One region of the Arthrobacter sp. 10L430 genome, then DNA from elsewhere that is predicted to be linked to it. Evidence: riboswitches for the same ligand, from Rfam matches in the RefSeq annotation. Region 1 holds a riboswitch; the other holds the start of a gene.

What was found. A riboswitch is a leader RNA that binds a small molecule or an ion and turns the genes downstream of it on or off. The one in region 1 is predicted to bind cyclic di-AMP.
Region 2: another riboswitch for cyclic di-AMP. It lies ahead of AC1DDG_RS19030 (M23 family metallopeptidase); the one in region 1 lies ahead of AC1DDG_RS04955 (aggregation-promoting factor C-terminal-like domain-containing protein).

What each region holds. Positions count from the first base shown of each region.
Region 1 covers NZ_JBFTJD010000003.1:174,765-182,301, forward strand. Annotated here, with positions in the region: gene AC1DDG_RS04945 (glycosyltransferase family 39 protein) at 1-1,125, opposite strand, end outside; gene AC1DDG_RS04950 (bifunctional glycosyltransferase family 2/GtrA family protein) at 1,122-2,528, opposite strand; gene AC1DDG_RS04955 (aggregation-promoting factor C-terminal-like domain-containing protein) at 2,754-3,572, opposite strand; cyclic di-AMP (ydaO/yuaA leader) riboswitch at 3,578-3,741, opposite strand; gene AC1DDG_RS04960 (HAMP domain-containing sensor histidine kinase) at 3,836-5,383, opposite strand; gene AC1DDG_RS04965 (response regulator transcription factor) at 5,387-6,127, opposite strand; gene AC1DDG_RS04970 (hypothetical protein) at 6,324-7,274, shown strand.
Region 2 covers NZ_JBFTJD010000029.1:41,243-48,779, forward strand. Annotated here, with positions in the region: gene AC1DDG_RS19005 (cold-shock protein) at 1-120, shown strand, start outside; gene AC1DDG_RS19010 (DUF3027 domain-containing protein) at 129-722, shown strand; gene AC1DDG_RS19015 (MFS transporter) at 772-2,139, shown strand; gene serC (phosphoserine transaminase) at 2,170-3,300, opposite strand; gene AC1DDG_RS19025 (iron-dependent transcriptional repressor DtxR) at 3,642-4,337, shown strand; cyclic di-AMP (ydaO/yuaA leader) riboswitch at 4,471-4,715, shown strand; gene AC1DDG_RS19030 (M23 family metallopeptidase) at 4,720-5,541, shown strand; cyclic di-AMP (ydaO/yuaA leader) riboswitch at 5,691-5,849, shown strand; gene AC1DDG_RS19035 (C40 family peptidase) at 6,010-6,600, shown strand; gene AC1DDG_RS19040 (NlpC/P60 family protein) at 6,701-7,477, shown strand.

The DNA.
Region 1 (7,537 bases):
CAGCATCAGGGCCGCCCGGGTCCGGGAGGTGCGGGTCTCGCGGCGTGTGAACCAGAGGCCCGCAACGAGCAGGATCAGCGCAGCCGGAAGCAGCCAGGACACCTCGCCCCCGAAGCTGCCACCAAACATCCGTGTAATGCCGGCCGCTCCGCCGAAGCCCACGTTGCCGGACATGCCGCCGCCGGCGCCTGGGGCGGTTCCGCCGCCGGGCGTGCCCCCTCCCGAACCGGTGATGCGGCCCAAACCGTTGTAGCCGAACGTGAGTTCCAGGAAGCTGTTGTTTTCCGAGCCCGCCATGTAAGGACGTGCTGAGGCGGGCGTGAGCTGGAACAGCGCGATGTAGCTGCCCGCGACGAGGACGATACCGCCGGCAGCCGCCAGCAGATGCAGCACCCGCCGGCCCAGGGTGGTGGGCGCGGCCCAGACGTAAGCCAGCGCGAGGCAGGGCACAATCAGGAAGCCCTGCAGCATCTTGGTCAGGAACGCGAGTCCGATCACGGCACCGGCCACGGCCAGCCACTTCCAGCCGGCCTTTTCGATGGCGCGGGTGGTGAAATATGCTGCCAGCACCAGGCACAGCGTTAGCAGGGCGTCCGGGTTGTTGAACCTGAACATCAGCGCGGCCACGGGGGTCAGGGCCAGTGCACCGCCGGCCAGCAGCCCGGCGGCCGGACCGGACACACGTTTCACGGTCAGGTAGAGAAGCCCGACGGCGGCCACACCCATGAGTGCCTGCGGCACCAGCATGCTAAGCGGCGAGAAGCCGAAGATCCGCCCGGCCAGGGCAGGAATCCAGAGTGCCGCCGGCGGCTTGTCCACGGTGATCGCGTTCCCGGCATCGAGGGAGCCGAACACTAAGGCGGTCCAGTCCTTGGTGCCGGCCTGGATGGCCGCGGCATAGAACGAGTTGGCGTATCCGGTGGCTTCGAGGTTCCAGAGATACAGGACCGCCGAGAAGGCCAGCAGCAGCGCGGCTGACGGTCGGACCCAGCGGGACTGGTTTCCCGTCAGCAGGGAATGAAGGCGTGAACGCGACACCGGCGTCTGCCCGGAGACGCCCCGTTCCTGTTCTGCGCCGGATTCGGCCTCCGTGCGGTGCTCTGCACGGCTCACTGTGGTGGTCATTTGCTTGCCTCTTCTTCAGCGGTCTTGGAGTCTGTGGCGGCGGAAGCCTGGTGCACCGGCGGCGACTGCCGCCGTCGGAACACCCATAGCCTGAACAGCAGGAACTTCACCGCCGTGGCGGCGAGGTTGGCCGCGGTGACGGTGACCAGCTCAAGCCAGCGGTCCGGCGTCGTGCTTCCATGGACGAGGACGAGCGCCCCGGAGGTGAGGGCCCAACCGATCCCGAAGACCAGAAGACCCTCAAAGTGATGGCGCGCAACGTCGCTGCCGCCGGCGATGCCGAAGGTGAAGCGCCGGTTGGCCGCGGTGTTGGCCACGGCCGTGGTGAGCAGGGCCAGGAAATTGGCGAGCTGCGGATCCATGAAATTGCGGCACAGGAAGAAGAGCAGCAGGTAGGCCAGGGTGGACGCTGCGCCGATGGTACCGAAGCGGACCAGCTGGCCGAACAGGCTGCCGCTGGGGCTCTGTTCCTGGCTGCGGGAGGCCGCGGGAAGGGGGCCGCGGGCCAGCGCACCGCGAAGCTCGGCGACGGGAATGCGCCCGGACACCATATCCCTGCTGAGCCGGGCCATGCCGCGGACATCCGCGAGGGCGGTCTGGACGATGTCCACACTGGAATGCGGATCGTCCGTCCAGTCCACCGGAACTTCGTGGACGCGGAGCCCGCACTTTTCGGCCAGGACCAGGAGCTCGGTGTCGAAGAACCAGGCGTTGTCCACGGTGTGCGGCAGGATCTGTTGGGCGATGTCCGCCCGGATCGCTTTGAAACCGCACTGCGCATCGCTGAAGTGCGCCCCCATCACGGACTGGAGCAGGAAGTTGTAGCTGCGGGAGATGAACTCGCGCTTGGGCCCGCGGACCACCCTGGAATTGCGTGTCAGCCGCGTGCCGATGGCGAGGTCTGAGTGCCCGGAAATCAGCGGTGCCAGGAGGGGACCCAGAGCCGCGAGGTCGGTAGAGAGGTCCACATCCATATACGCCAGGACGGGTGACGGCGAGGCCAGCCACACTTTGCGGAGGGCGTTGCCGCGGCCCTTCTCCTCGAGGTGCACCACTGACACTTCTCGCAGCTCCCTGGCCACCCGCTCGGCGGTCTTGAGGGTGTCGTCCGTGCTCGCGTTGTCCGCCACGGTGATGCGGAACGGGTGCGGGAAGCTGCCCCGGAGATGCGCATGCAGCCGGCGCAGGCACTCCTCCAGGTCGCGTTCCTCGTTGTAGACGGGGATGGTCACGTCCAGCACGGGAACCGCGGCGGCGGTGTCGATGGGTGAGCGCCGCAGATGCCGTGCACGGGCAACGGCCGGGCTGTGCCCGTCAGACGGCGCGGAGTGGACCCGCGCGGGCGGCTGGGGGTGCAGTGGAGGGTGCGGCTGGGTTCCTGAGGCCTGGTCTGTGAGGGTCATGCTTCAACAGTGGCGGGGCCTCATATGAGGGTTTTAGGGCGAAGCTGTGCGGGGGCTGTGGAAGTTTTGGCCCCTTGGAAGGGCGGCCGCCGCATTTCTGCACCGCTTCCCGGCCGCGCCCACGTGCAGAGACGCCGACGGCCCCCGGATCACGTGGATCCGGGGGCCGTCGAAAAACTCAAAGGGGTGCAGAAACGCGCGCTCCGCTTCCCACCGACTGGCGGCTTAGTACCAGTTGTTGGCGAGGTGGAAGTTCAGGGCGCTGCAGGGGGAGCCGTAGCGTTCCTTGACGTAGTCCAGGCCCCAGTTGATCTGCGTGCGGTAGTTGGTGCGGTAGTCCGGTCCGGCGCTCGCCATTTTCTCGGCAGGCAGGGACTGCACCACGCCGTAGGCGCCGCTGCTCGCGTTGGTGGCGGTGGTGCGCCATTCGGACTCCTTGGTCCAGAGCCTCTGCAGGCACTGCATCTGGTCCGCGGCCCAGCCGAAGGAGGACAGCTTGCTGGCTGCATAAGCCTGAGCGCCGGCGGGGTCATCCACCGCGGCAGGAGCAGCGGGCTTAGCCACCGGAGCGGCAGCCCGGACCGGGGCCACCTTGGCAGCCGGCACGGCAGCAGCCTTCGCCGGAGCAGCGGCGGGCTTGGCTGCCGTTGCCTTCGGGGCGGCCTTGGCAGCGGGAGCCTTCGCGGCGGCGGCCGGCTTGGCGGCGGACTGCGGGGCCAAAGCGGCTGATGTCGGCGCCGGCAGGGCGGAGATCAGCGTCTTGTCGAAGTTGAGCGTTGACGCCGCGTCGGCCGTGGCGGAGGCCGCTGCGGGGCTGGCTACCGGGGCAGCCTGCTCGGCGGCCTGGCTGGCCGCACCGACACCGATGAGCACGGCACACGCCGTGGTCACCACGGCCGCGCGGCGGCCGAATGACGGGATGTCAGCAGTGAGCCGGCCCCAGGCCGACATGGGCCGGACAGGTTCGGCGCGGTGGCGTGAAAGCTTCTGCCGGGACTGCGTGGAAGCGCGATCAGGGCGCGTTTGTACCTTGAATTCAGACATGGTGGATTGCCTCTCAACACCTGCGGAGTTAGCTGTCGGGTTCGGATGAGGTCATCCGGCCGCACGGCGATTCACGTGTCGGCTTCACCCCAAGGGCTTGATGCGGATTGCCCGGGACTCTGGTTCCCCCGCCTCTGCCTGGTCAAGCGGAATCCGGGAAGCGGCAGAGCTGGGCGTCCATCCGGATATGCGGCCCTGGTGGTGGCCGCACTCTATCGACCGTACAGGAGGCTCACGCTTAAGTCACATTTAGGTAACAGAGATCACGACGACGGCGCGTCGCCTTGTGCAGGCAGTCGGACCGCGAATTCGGTGCGGCCGGGCCGTGAGGAGACCTCCACCGTGCCGCCGTGGGCTTCCACGATCGACTGCACAATGGAAAGCCCCAGCCCGCTGGTTCCTTCGGCGGAAGCCTGCCCGGACGGGGCCGCCGTCTGGGCGCCCGGCGCCGCCGGCACGGGGGTCGCCCGGGCCGCGTCTGCGCGGGCAAAACGCGCGAAGACCCGGTCCACGAACTCCGCGGGGATGCCCGCGCCGTCGTCCGTCACGGTGATCACTGCACTGCCGTCGGCGGACCTCATGACTCCGGTGACCACCGTGGTGCCCGGCCCGGTGTGCTTGCGCGCGTTGGAGAGCAGGTTGACCAGCACCTGGTGAAGCTGTGAGGCGTCGCCGCGCACCACTACCGGCTCTTCGGGAAGTTCGAGGTGCCAGTTGCGGTCGGGCGCCATGACCTTTTCATCGCTAACTGTCTCGATCACCAGCTGCGTGAGGTCCACGTCGCTGAGCTTTAGCGGTTGCCCCTCGTCAAGCCGCGCGAGCAGCAGGAGGTCCTCCACCAGCGTGGTCATCCGCACGGACTGGCTCTGGACGCGGGCGAGGGAGCGCTGGCCGTCGGGCGTGAACTTCTCGGTCATGCGCATCAGCTCGGTGTAGCCGCGGATGGCCGTGAGCGGCGTGCGGAGCTCGTGCGACGCGTCGGCCACGAACTGGCGGACCTTCATTTCGCTCTCCTGCCGCGCCTCGAGGGCATTGGACACGTTGTCCAGCATGAGGTTGAGGGCATGGCCTACGCTGCCCACTTCCGTTCCGGGGTGGGCGTTCGACGGCGGGACGCGGACGGCGAGTGCCACCTCACCGGCGTCGAGGGGCAGGCGGGAAACCTGCGTGGCCACCTCCGAGAGCTGTTCGAGCGGCTTCATGGTGCGGCGGATGAGCACGGTTCCGGCGAGGCCGATGAGGACGAGGCCACCCAGCGACACCAAGGTGATGGTCACAACAAGGGACGTCAGGGTGTTCTGCTTTTCGGTGAGGGGAAGCCCGGTCACCATGACGTCGCCATAGGGCGACTGGGCGGCAACCAGCCGGTAGGCCCCCGTGGACAGGGTGCGGTCAACGGGGACGCCGTCGCGGCGCAGGCCCAAAAGAACCTGGTCGTCTGCCGCCGACAGTGTCTTGCGGGTGAGATCGGCGGCCAGGAAACCAGCACTGCTGACCTCGCCGTCCTGGATCCTGGCTGCTATGGTGCCGACGCGTTGGCCCCTGCCTTCGAGGGGATCGGGCTTATTGCCCGATCCGCCGAGCGGGGGACGGCCAAAGTCCCGGGCCCTGTCAGCTGCGCCGGTGAGTTGATCGTCGAGCTGGCGGGTGAGGAACGAGTCCATGCTGGCGTAGCTGAACAGGCCCACCGCGGCGCAGATGGCCACGAGCAGCGCCATGGCAACGAGGACCAGCCGGGTGCGGAGATGCCAGGTGCCGGGCTTCAGCACGCTGCGGCGCGGCGTTCGGGTGGCTCCGGAAAGGCTTGTCACGGCCTAGTCTGCCGGTTTGATGACGTAGCCCGCTCCGCGGACCGTGTGGATCATCGGCGGGTGCACGGCATCCACCTTTTTGCGCAGGTACGAGATGTAGAGCTCGACGATGTTGGCCTGGCCCCCGAAGTCGTAGTTCCAGACACGGTCCAGGATCTGGGCCTTGCTCACCACCCGCTTGGGGTTTTCCATGAGGTAGCGCAGCAGCTCGAACTGGGTGGCCGTGAGCTGGAGTTCGTCACCGGCGCGGGTGACTTCACGGGTGTCCAGGTTCAGGACCAGGTCTCCCACCACGAGTTCCGCAGAGTCCATCGCCGCCACGCCGGAGCGCTGCACGAGGCGGTGAAGGCGCAGCAGGACTTCCTCCATGCTGAAGGGCTTGGTGACGTAGTCGTCGCCGCCGGCAGCGAGGCCCGCGATGCGGTCCTGTACTGCGTCCTTGGCGGTCAGGAACAGCGCCGGCACTTCCGGTGCGAAGGCACGGATCCTGCCGAGCAGCTCAACGCCGTCGAAGCCGGGAAGCATCACATCCAACACGAGGACGTCCGGGCGGAACTCCTTGGCGAGCTTGACCGCCTCAGGGCCGTCGGCCGCAACGGCAACGGACCAGCCCGCCATGCGCAGTCCCATGCTCATGAGCTCGGACAGGCTGGGTTCGTCGTCGACCACCAGGGCACGGATGGGGGAGCCGTCCGGATGGGTGAGCTGGGGAAGGTTGTTGGTCATGGAGTGCGAAGTGGCCATGGGACAACTCTCCGTTCTGCGGTTTAGCCGGCGCTTTGGGGTTCCTGTGCGCCGGCTGTGAATCCCAGCGTAGCGAGCTGGACAGGGGAGAGGGGCTTTTCGAGATCACAGGCATGGCTCTTGCCCTGCACAGGCCAGTCACAGGAAGGCTTCCCAGTCTGGAAGGGACATAATCAGCACCCCAAAGGAGATAGCTATGAGCGGACAGCAGCAACCACCTGTTCCCGAGGCCCGCCCCGTACCCCAGTCTCATCCCGCCACCGAACCGGTGTCCCTGGCCCAGCCGGCGGCGGCCACTGAACCCGTGCCTGCCACAACCCCCGTTCCGGAGCCGTCGCCGGGCTGGGGCGCCGGATGGGGAGCGCCGCCGTCGGCGTCCTCAGGCACCGCCGCTTCGGCCGAGCCGACTGGCAAGTGCGCAGGCTGGGGCACCGGATGGGGAGCGCCGCCGTCGGCCGGTACTGCCGGTGCGGCGTCTTCCGCCGGCAAGCCGTGGACGCTGAAGCGGGGGCTGCTTGTGGCCGGTGCGGCCGCCGTTCTGGCGGCCGGTGCCGGAGTGGGCGTCTACAGCCTGGGCAATAATGCTGCCGCTGCCAACGGCGCCGCGGGCGCCGGCGGCCTCGGCCAGGGCGTACTGCCGCAAGGAGGGGTGCCCCAAGGCGGTACCGCTCCGGATGGCACCGTCCCGGGCGGGACGGCTCCCGACGGAAGCGGGACGCTTGGCGGGCGGGGCGGCGGTGTTGACGGCGGAGCGGTGCCGGGCCAGGGCGCCCCCGGCGATTTCACTGCCGGCGGGCTGGGCGGCATGGCCAGCGGCGTCTCGTCTGCCGTTCACTCGGAGTACGTGGTCCAGGAGAGCGGCCAGTACGTCACCAAGGTGGCGCAGCTGGGTACGGTCTCCAGCGTCGCCTCGGACTCAGTGACCGTCAAGAGCGCGGATGGCTTCACCAGCACCTACACGCTCGACGACGCCACAGTCGTGGGCAATCAGCAACAACGTCGCCAGCAGACCGGAACCGGCGGGCTGACCGTCGCCGATATCGTCTCCGGGGCTGCCGTCAGGATCGTGGCGGCCAAGGAAGGATCGACGCTGACGGCGGAAAGTGTCCTGGTGACCGCCGCCACGCAGGCCGGGCAGACCAGCTGAGACCAGCGCAGCAGTTCGGCTGCCGGTTTGCCGGGTCCGGGGAACGGAGGATTCCGGCAAACCCGCGGGCGCTTGACCGTGGCGACCGGGAGTGCTCCGGCAAAAATTTCCAGTCCGGATCGCGTCGTAGCTGGACAACCGCCGATTGGCGGTTGCCGAATTCCGGCCGCTCGGATCTGACTGAATATTCACCGGAAAAAGAGGAGTTTCACGCACAAAATTCGACAAAAGTCGCTTTCTGAACGTTCGTTCTGGAAAAAGAC
Region 2 (7,537 bases), on a different contig from region 1:
CTCGTCACAGTGCTGGATAACCTGTCCGGAACCCTTTCTGCGGGCAAATACCCGGAGGGCAACAAGGGCAAGGCCATCGCGGCCGCCCTGCGCAAGGTTGCCGACGAGCTGGACGCTTAGGCATCCACATGAACCCGGAACCTGAACAGGGCGAATCCAAGGTGGAGCCAAAGGCGCCCAAGCGTCGCGCCGGCGTCCCCGCATGGCGCACCGGTAAGCCGGATGCCGTGCTGGCCGCTGCCGTGGACCTTGCACGGACCGCCATCGAAGGCATCGCGAAGGCATCCGAAATCGGCGAACACCTGGCGGCGCGCACCGAGGGCGACCGCCTTGTGACGCATCTCTTCGAGTCGCGGCTGCCCGGGTACCTCGGCTGGCAGTGGTATGCCGTGCTGACGCGGAACTCGCGGTCAAAGGTGATCACAGTGAATGAGCTGGGCTTGTTGCCCTCCGAGGATTCAATCCTGGCCCCGGAATGGGTTCCGTGGGCCGAGCGGGTACGTCCCGAGGACGCCCGCGAGGACGAGGCATCTGAAGAGGGCGCGCCCCAGGACGAGACTGCCCGCGAGGCGGATTCCGCGGACGGCCCTGCCGCATCTCCGGAGGATGAACCTGCCGAGGCTAACGGTGGGAATTCTGCGGAGGCTTCCGAGGCCGACCCGGACGACGCACCCACAGACGCCGAAGCCGGCTACGACGCCGAGAGCCGCGGACGGGGCTGATCGCACAGTTGGGATCATCCGGGACTGAGTACTCCGAAGGCAGGCAATGATGTCCACCTTCAGATCCCTGCATATCCTCAACTACCGCATCTGGTTCGTCGGCGCCCTCGTCTCCAACATCGGGACCTGGATGCAGCGGACCGCCCAGGACTGGCTCGTCTTTGACCATCTGACAGCCCATGACGCCGGCGCGATGGGTGTAACCATGGCGCTCCAGCTTGGTCCCCAGCTGTTCCTGGCGCCCGTGGCAGGGCTCGTCGCCGACCGGTACAACCGCAAGCAGCTGCTGGTCGTGACCCAGTCCGTCATGGCCTTGCTAAGTGCCGGCCTCGGCATCCTGGTGGTGCTGGGGGCGGCACAGCTCTGGCACGTCTACGCGTTCGCGCTCATGCTGGGAATGGTCTCCGCGCTGGACGCGCCCGTCCGCCAGACGTTCGTGTCCGAGCTGGTCAGGGACGACCTCCTGCCGAACGCCGTTGCATTGAACAGCGCCTCGTTCAATGTAGCCCGCATGATTGGCCCGGCCGTTGCCGGCATCCTGACAGTGGCGGTGGGGCCGGGGTGGGTGTTCCTGATCAACACCGTCACCTTCCTTGCGCTGCTGGCCAGCCTGGCAAAAATCCCGACGGCGTCGCTCAGGTCCCTGCCCCGCGCCGGGGCAGGCAAAGGCCGGATCCGCGAGGGGCTGCGCTACGTGCGTTTCCGTCCTGACATCGTGGTGGTCCTGGTGGCCATCTTCATCGTGGGAACGCTGGGACTCAACTTCGTCCTGTTCATCGCTGCGATGGTTGGCACCGAATTCGGCCTGGACGCCAGCGCCTTCGGCCTCATGAACTCCATCATGGCCATCGGCTCGGTGGCAGGTGCCCTGCTGTCCGCCCGGCGCAGCAGGCCCAGGCTGCGCATCATCTTCGGTGCTGCCGCCGCCTTCGGCGTCACGTCCGGGCTCGCCGCCCTCGCCCCGAGCTACTTCTGGTTCGGAGTTGCGCTGGTGCCCGTCGGGCTTTTCGCCCTGACCATGCTCACCAGCGCGAACGGGTATGTGCAGACCACCACGGACCCCGTGATGAGGGGGCGCGTAATGGCCCTGTACATGGCGATCTTCATGGGCGGCACCCCCATCGGCGCACCGCTGGTGGGCTGGGTGGCCAACGTCGCCGGGGCCCGCTGGTCGCTGGCGGTGGCGGCGGCCTCCGGCCTGCTGGCGGCCGCGATCGGACTGGTGTGGATCATCCGCACCAGAATGCTGCGGATCCGTGTGAGCCGGCAGCCCCGCGGGCTGCCACAGATCCGGCTCGTCTCGCTGAACCAGGCCGGTCGCCCGACAGCCCGGACCGGCACTCGGACCGGTGAAGGTGGCGGAACGGCGGACGGCGCCGCCCGGGACACAAGCCCGGACGACGCCGTCGAACGCTGACGCTGTAAGCGTCACCGCGGTCTGGGGAGACTACTTCTTCAGTTCGCCCACCACGTAGTCGATGCATTCCAGCAGTGCGGAGACGTCAGCAGGCTCGATTGCCACGAAGGTGGCGATGCGGAGCTGGTTGCGTCCCAGCTTGCGGTAGGGCTCGGTGTCCACGATGCCGTTGGCGCGCAGCACCTTGGCGATGGCCGCGGCGTCGATGGAGTCGTCGAAATCGATCGTGGCGATGACGTTGGAACGCTCGGCGGCGTTGGCCACGAAGGGCGTGGCGACATCGGAAGCCTCGGCCCACTTGTAGATGCGGCTCGCGGAGTCCGCCGTCCGGCCGGCCGCGAAGTCGAGGCCGCCGCTGGCGTTGAGCCACTGCACCTGGGCATCGAGCGTCACCAGGGTGGCCAGCGCCGGGGTGTTGTACGTCTGGTTCAGCTTGGAGTTGTCAATCGCGGTCTGCAGGTCCAGGAAGTCCGGGATCCACCGGCCGCTGGCCTTGATCCGGGCGGCGCGCTCGAGGGCCGCCGGGGAGAAGAGACCAAGCCACAGGCCGCCGTCGGAAGCGAAGTTCTTCTGCGGTGCGAAGTAGTACACATCGGTCTCGGCAACGTCCACGTCCAGCCCGCCCGCGGCGGAGGTCGCGTCCACCAGCACGAGGGCATCGGCGTCTGCCCCGTCCACGCGCTTGACCGGAGCCGCAACGCCAGTGGACGTCTCGTTCTGCGGCCACGCGTAGACGTCAACTCCCGCCTCGGCCTGCGGCGCCGGGCACGTTCCGGGCTCGGATTTGATGATAGAGGATTCCGAAAGGAACGGCGCCTTGTTGGTGGCGGAAGCGAACTTGGAACCGAACTCGCCGAAGGACAGGTGTTGGGCCTTCTGGTCCACCAGGCCGAAGCTCGCGACATCCCAGAACGCCGTCGAACCGCCCACGCCCAGAACCACTTCGTAGCCCTCGGGAGCGCGGAAGAAGGTGCTGAGGCCCTCGCGGACAGATCCCACCAGGTTCTTCACGGGCGCCTGGCGGTGGGATGTGCCGAGGATCGTTGTGGCGGCTGCGGAAAGCGCCTCGATCTGCTCGGGCCTGACCTTGGAGGGCCCGGCGCCGAACCGTCCGTCCTTGGGCAGGAGGTTTGCTGGGATAGTGATGCTGGTGTCGCTCACAGTGGCTCCAATTTTCGGCATGGACATGCAGTTCGGCGGGGACAAGAGGTGGCCGGCGGGCAATCATGTCTGCCACGAAGGCCCCTTTTATTCTGCCCGAAGCCCGGAAATCCCGGGAAACGTTGCCGTCACAGTCCAGTCATTGAAACCGGCCGCCCGCTTCGTCCGAATTATCCGGAGTAATTCAAAATAGGCTAAGCTTTCACTGGACGTACGGGCGGAGAGCCGGTGTTGCTCCGTCGTCGAATTGCGGCCGCGGCAGCTTGACGCCGGGCCACCGTGCGGTGGGCCCGCGGTACGGTGGGACGGACACAAGTACTGTGCTCGAGGAGCTGAGCTGAATGACGGATCTGATCGATACCACGGAGATGTATCTTCGGACCATTTTGGAGCTTGAAGAAGAGAACATCGTGGCGCTGCGAGCCCGCATCGCCGAACGCCTCCGCCATTCGGGCCCCACCGTCTCCCAGACCGTCGGCAGGATGGAACGGGACGGGCTGGTGGTAGTGTCCGGCGACCGTCACCTGGAGCTGACAGAAACAGGCCGCAAACGGGCCACGGAGGTCATGCGCAAGCACCGCCTGGCGGAGCGGCTGCTCGCCGACGTCATCGGCCTCGACTGGGCCTACGTCCACGACGAGGCGTGCCGGTGGGAGCACGTGATGAGCGAACGCGTGGAGCGCAGGATCTTTGAAATGCTTGGCCACCCCACCGAATCGCCCTACGGCAACCCGATTCCTGGGCTGGCTGCGCTCGGCGGCGAGCCTTCGCTGGCCTTCACCGACGGCGTGATGAACCTGCTGGACGCCATGCCCGGCTACGGTCCGGATTCGCGCGTTACCGTCAGCCGGCTGGCAGAACCCATCCAGGTGGAGCCGGAGCTGCTGGTCCAGCTCGATGAAGGCGGGATCCGCCCCGGTGCCGCGGTTTCCCTCGAACGCGTGGGGGAGTACATCTCGGTCCGTGTGCCGGGGATCGAAGGCGCCCTCGAACTGCCACCGGAAGTGGCCGCCCACGTGTTTGTCCGCGTCAGCTGACGTGCTGGCCCGTGATTTGTCTGACATCAGGTGGCAGGATGCCCTACGACTTTTGCACAGCTTAGATAACGGAATTATTACTGCCCACTTTAATCACTTATAGTTAAACAGCAGCGCCGATACTAAAGCGTTACCTGATCTGGAGCCGAACTCTGCCAGCGGATCAGTCGCACGAGTCACCTTCTGGCAGAGGCGGGGGAACCACAACCGGCCGTTGAAAAACGGCCTTGGGGTGAAGTCCGCAGCAGCAAGCCACTTTCCGCAGATGGAATCTCCCGGGATACCCCTGTGCCGAAACGCTTGTCACGGCGGACCGGGTCGATGATCTCTCTGACCCGAATCCGACAGCTAACTTCGCAGGCTATCCAGAGAGGAACACTTCTTGACCATGCAGAATGCCCGGGGCCGCCGCCGCGCGGCCGGCCCCGCTGCGGAGCCGCGCGCCGCCGAAGTCTTCGCAGGGGAGCGTCCGCGGGATGCGCAGCGCGAAGCACGGAGGCACCGCAGTCCGTTCCGCCAGGTCACCGACTTCGCAGCCGCAAGCGGAGTGGGCCAGAAGGCGGGAGTCGCACTGGCTGCCACAGGCCTCCTGCTGACAGTCACGGTTCCTGCAACCAGTCCGGTCATGGCCACCGCTGACCAGGGCGGCGCCGCGGCGCTGTCCTCCCGTGTCCAGCCGCAGGTGTCCGCTGAGGCGGCCGCAAAGATCGACTTCAGCCGAACGTCCGTCTCCACCCAGGGTGACCCGGACAGCAAGCTCAAGCAGCTCCTCAGTGCACAGTCGGCCGGCAGCATCACCCGCGCCGCCTCGGCGGGCAGCCTTGGTGCGCCCCTGACCACCATGGTCAAATCGTCTCCGTTCGGATACCGCGTCAGCCCGATCACCGGGGGCTCCGGGGAATTTCACCGGGGCCAGGACTTTGCCGCCGAGTGCGGAACCCAGGTGTTCGCCGCGGCCAGCGGCACGGTCACCTTCGCCGGTTGGCACCCCTACGGGGGCGGCAACAGGGTTGTGATCAACCACGGCAACGGCCTCGAGACCACGTATAACCACCTGTCCTCTTCGAGTGTCCGCGTCGGCCAGAAGGTCAACCGCGGTGACGTAATCGCTCTCAGCGGGACCACCGGCGCCTCGACGGGCTGCCACCTCCACTTCGAGGTGATGGTCAACGGAGAAGTCGTTGACCCCCTGGGCTGGCTTTAAGCAAAACCGATGGAGAACTCTCGCATTCTTGTGACATGCCGTGACCTGAATGTGACATTCGCTCCGAACTGCTGTACCGTCTAAACCGCGTCAACTTTTCCGAAGTTGACGCCTTTGAGTGGATTGCCTAACTCTGCCACCGCTCAAGGTCCGTTCGCATGACATCGTCTGGCAGGGGCGGGGGAACCAATTTTGGTCTTCGCAAGAAGGCCTTGGGGTTAAGTCGCAAAGCTTCCCAGGAAGCGGCGCGGCCGGGTGACTCCCATCCGAATCCGACAGCTCACCTCGTAGGCATTGGGAGAGGCTACCTTCGTGTCTTCACGCCACAATTCTGCGCGCCACCGTGCGCAAACGGTTCGTACGAACCCGTTGGACTCAGTGTCCAAGGCAGTAAGCGCCAATGCCGGCACAGTAGGTCGCCAGGCAGCTGTTATCGCAGCTGCTTCAGGGCTCATCCTGAGCATTGGCATGCCGGCTAACGCAGCCGACACCAACATCGGTGTTTCCGCCTCCACGGAGTCCGGATCCCAGGCCACGCAGCTTGCTGTGACCGCCGCACCAACCGCAACTGTCTCCTTCGAGCGTCCTGCCGTCACCACCGAGGCAGCGCCGGTCATCGAGACTCTGGCCGCGCAGTCCAGCGACGACGCGGCCAATGGTGCAACCGATACTGCCAAAACCGTTACTGCCAAGGCGAGCAAGCTGGTGGATGCCGCAGGCTCCGCCGCCGCAACGTCAGGGCTGGCGGCCATTGCCTACACCGGTATCGGCCACCCGTACGTCTGGGGTGGCACCACTCCTAACGGCTGGGACTGCTCCGGCTTCACCCAGTGGGTTTACGCGCAGGCAGGCATCAGCATTCCCCGCGTCAACGCCTGGACTGCAATGAAGCCCACCTCGACACCCGCTCCGGGCGACCTGGTCATGCAGAACGGCGGCGCCCACGTGGGCATCTACGTTGGCAACGGCATGATGATCAGCGCCCTGAACCCTTCGGATGGAACGATCCTGCACGCTGCGTCCGCCACGGGCACGTCCTCCTTCTTCACCCTTCGCTAAAAATCCCGTTCGGGACGCGCCGGCTTACCCCCAAGATGCCGGCGCGTCGCTAAGCCACGTCCTGCTACCGCGGTCCGTGGAACACGAAAGAGAGAAACTTATGACTACACGTGCGACCATTGCACGCCACCGCGCCGAGGTCACCAAGACCCACTCGCTGGCTGTCATCGCCAAGGCTGTCGGCGACAACGCCGGTGGCATGGGCCGCCAGGCCGCAGTTATCGCTGCCGCGTCCGGCCTGGTCCTGACCAGCGGTATCGCTGCAAACGCTGCCGAGACCAACGTTCAGCGTGAATCGGTTCCTGTTTCCGCCCTGGAAGTGCAGTCTGTTGCTCCGGCAACCATTTCCGCTGCGTCCAGCATCGCCATCTCCTACGAGAAGCCGGCTGTTTCCACCACGGCCGCTCCCGTCGTCGAGGCACCCAAGCCCGTCGTTCAGGTGCAGGAAGCTGCTCCCGCCGTCGAGGCTGCTCCGGCAGTAAAGACCGCCGCTGCCGTTGAGGCTGCTCCGGCTGCTCCTGCCGCCGCCAAGACCGCTTCCGGAAGCGGCATGGGCGCCTCGATCGCCGCTGCTGCTTACGCGCAGCTGGGTGTTTCACAGGACTGCACCGCGCTGGCCACCAACTCCCTGGCCGCCGTGGGCATCAACTACCACGGCTGGCCGGCAGGCTACCTGTCCCTCGGCCGCACCGTCAGCGCTGCTGAAGCCCAGCCGGGCGACCTTGCCTACTACGAAAACGGCGGCATGGGCATGGCCCACATCGCTGTCTACGTCGGCAACGGCCAGGCTGTCCACGGCGGCTGGAACGGCGGAACCACCGCACTGTTCAGCGTAAACGTCGGCTCCGGCCCGGTCTTCATCCGCGTCGGCGGCTAAGACTACCAAGGCTTAGAAAAGGACCCCTGCCACTGCGGCAGGGGTCCTTTTGCATGCCCG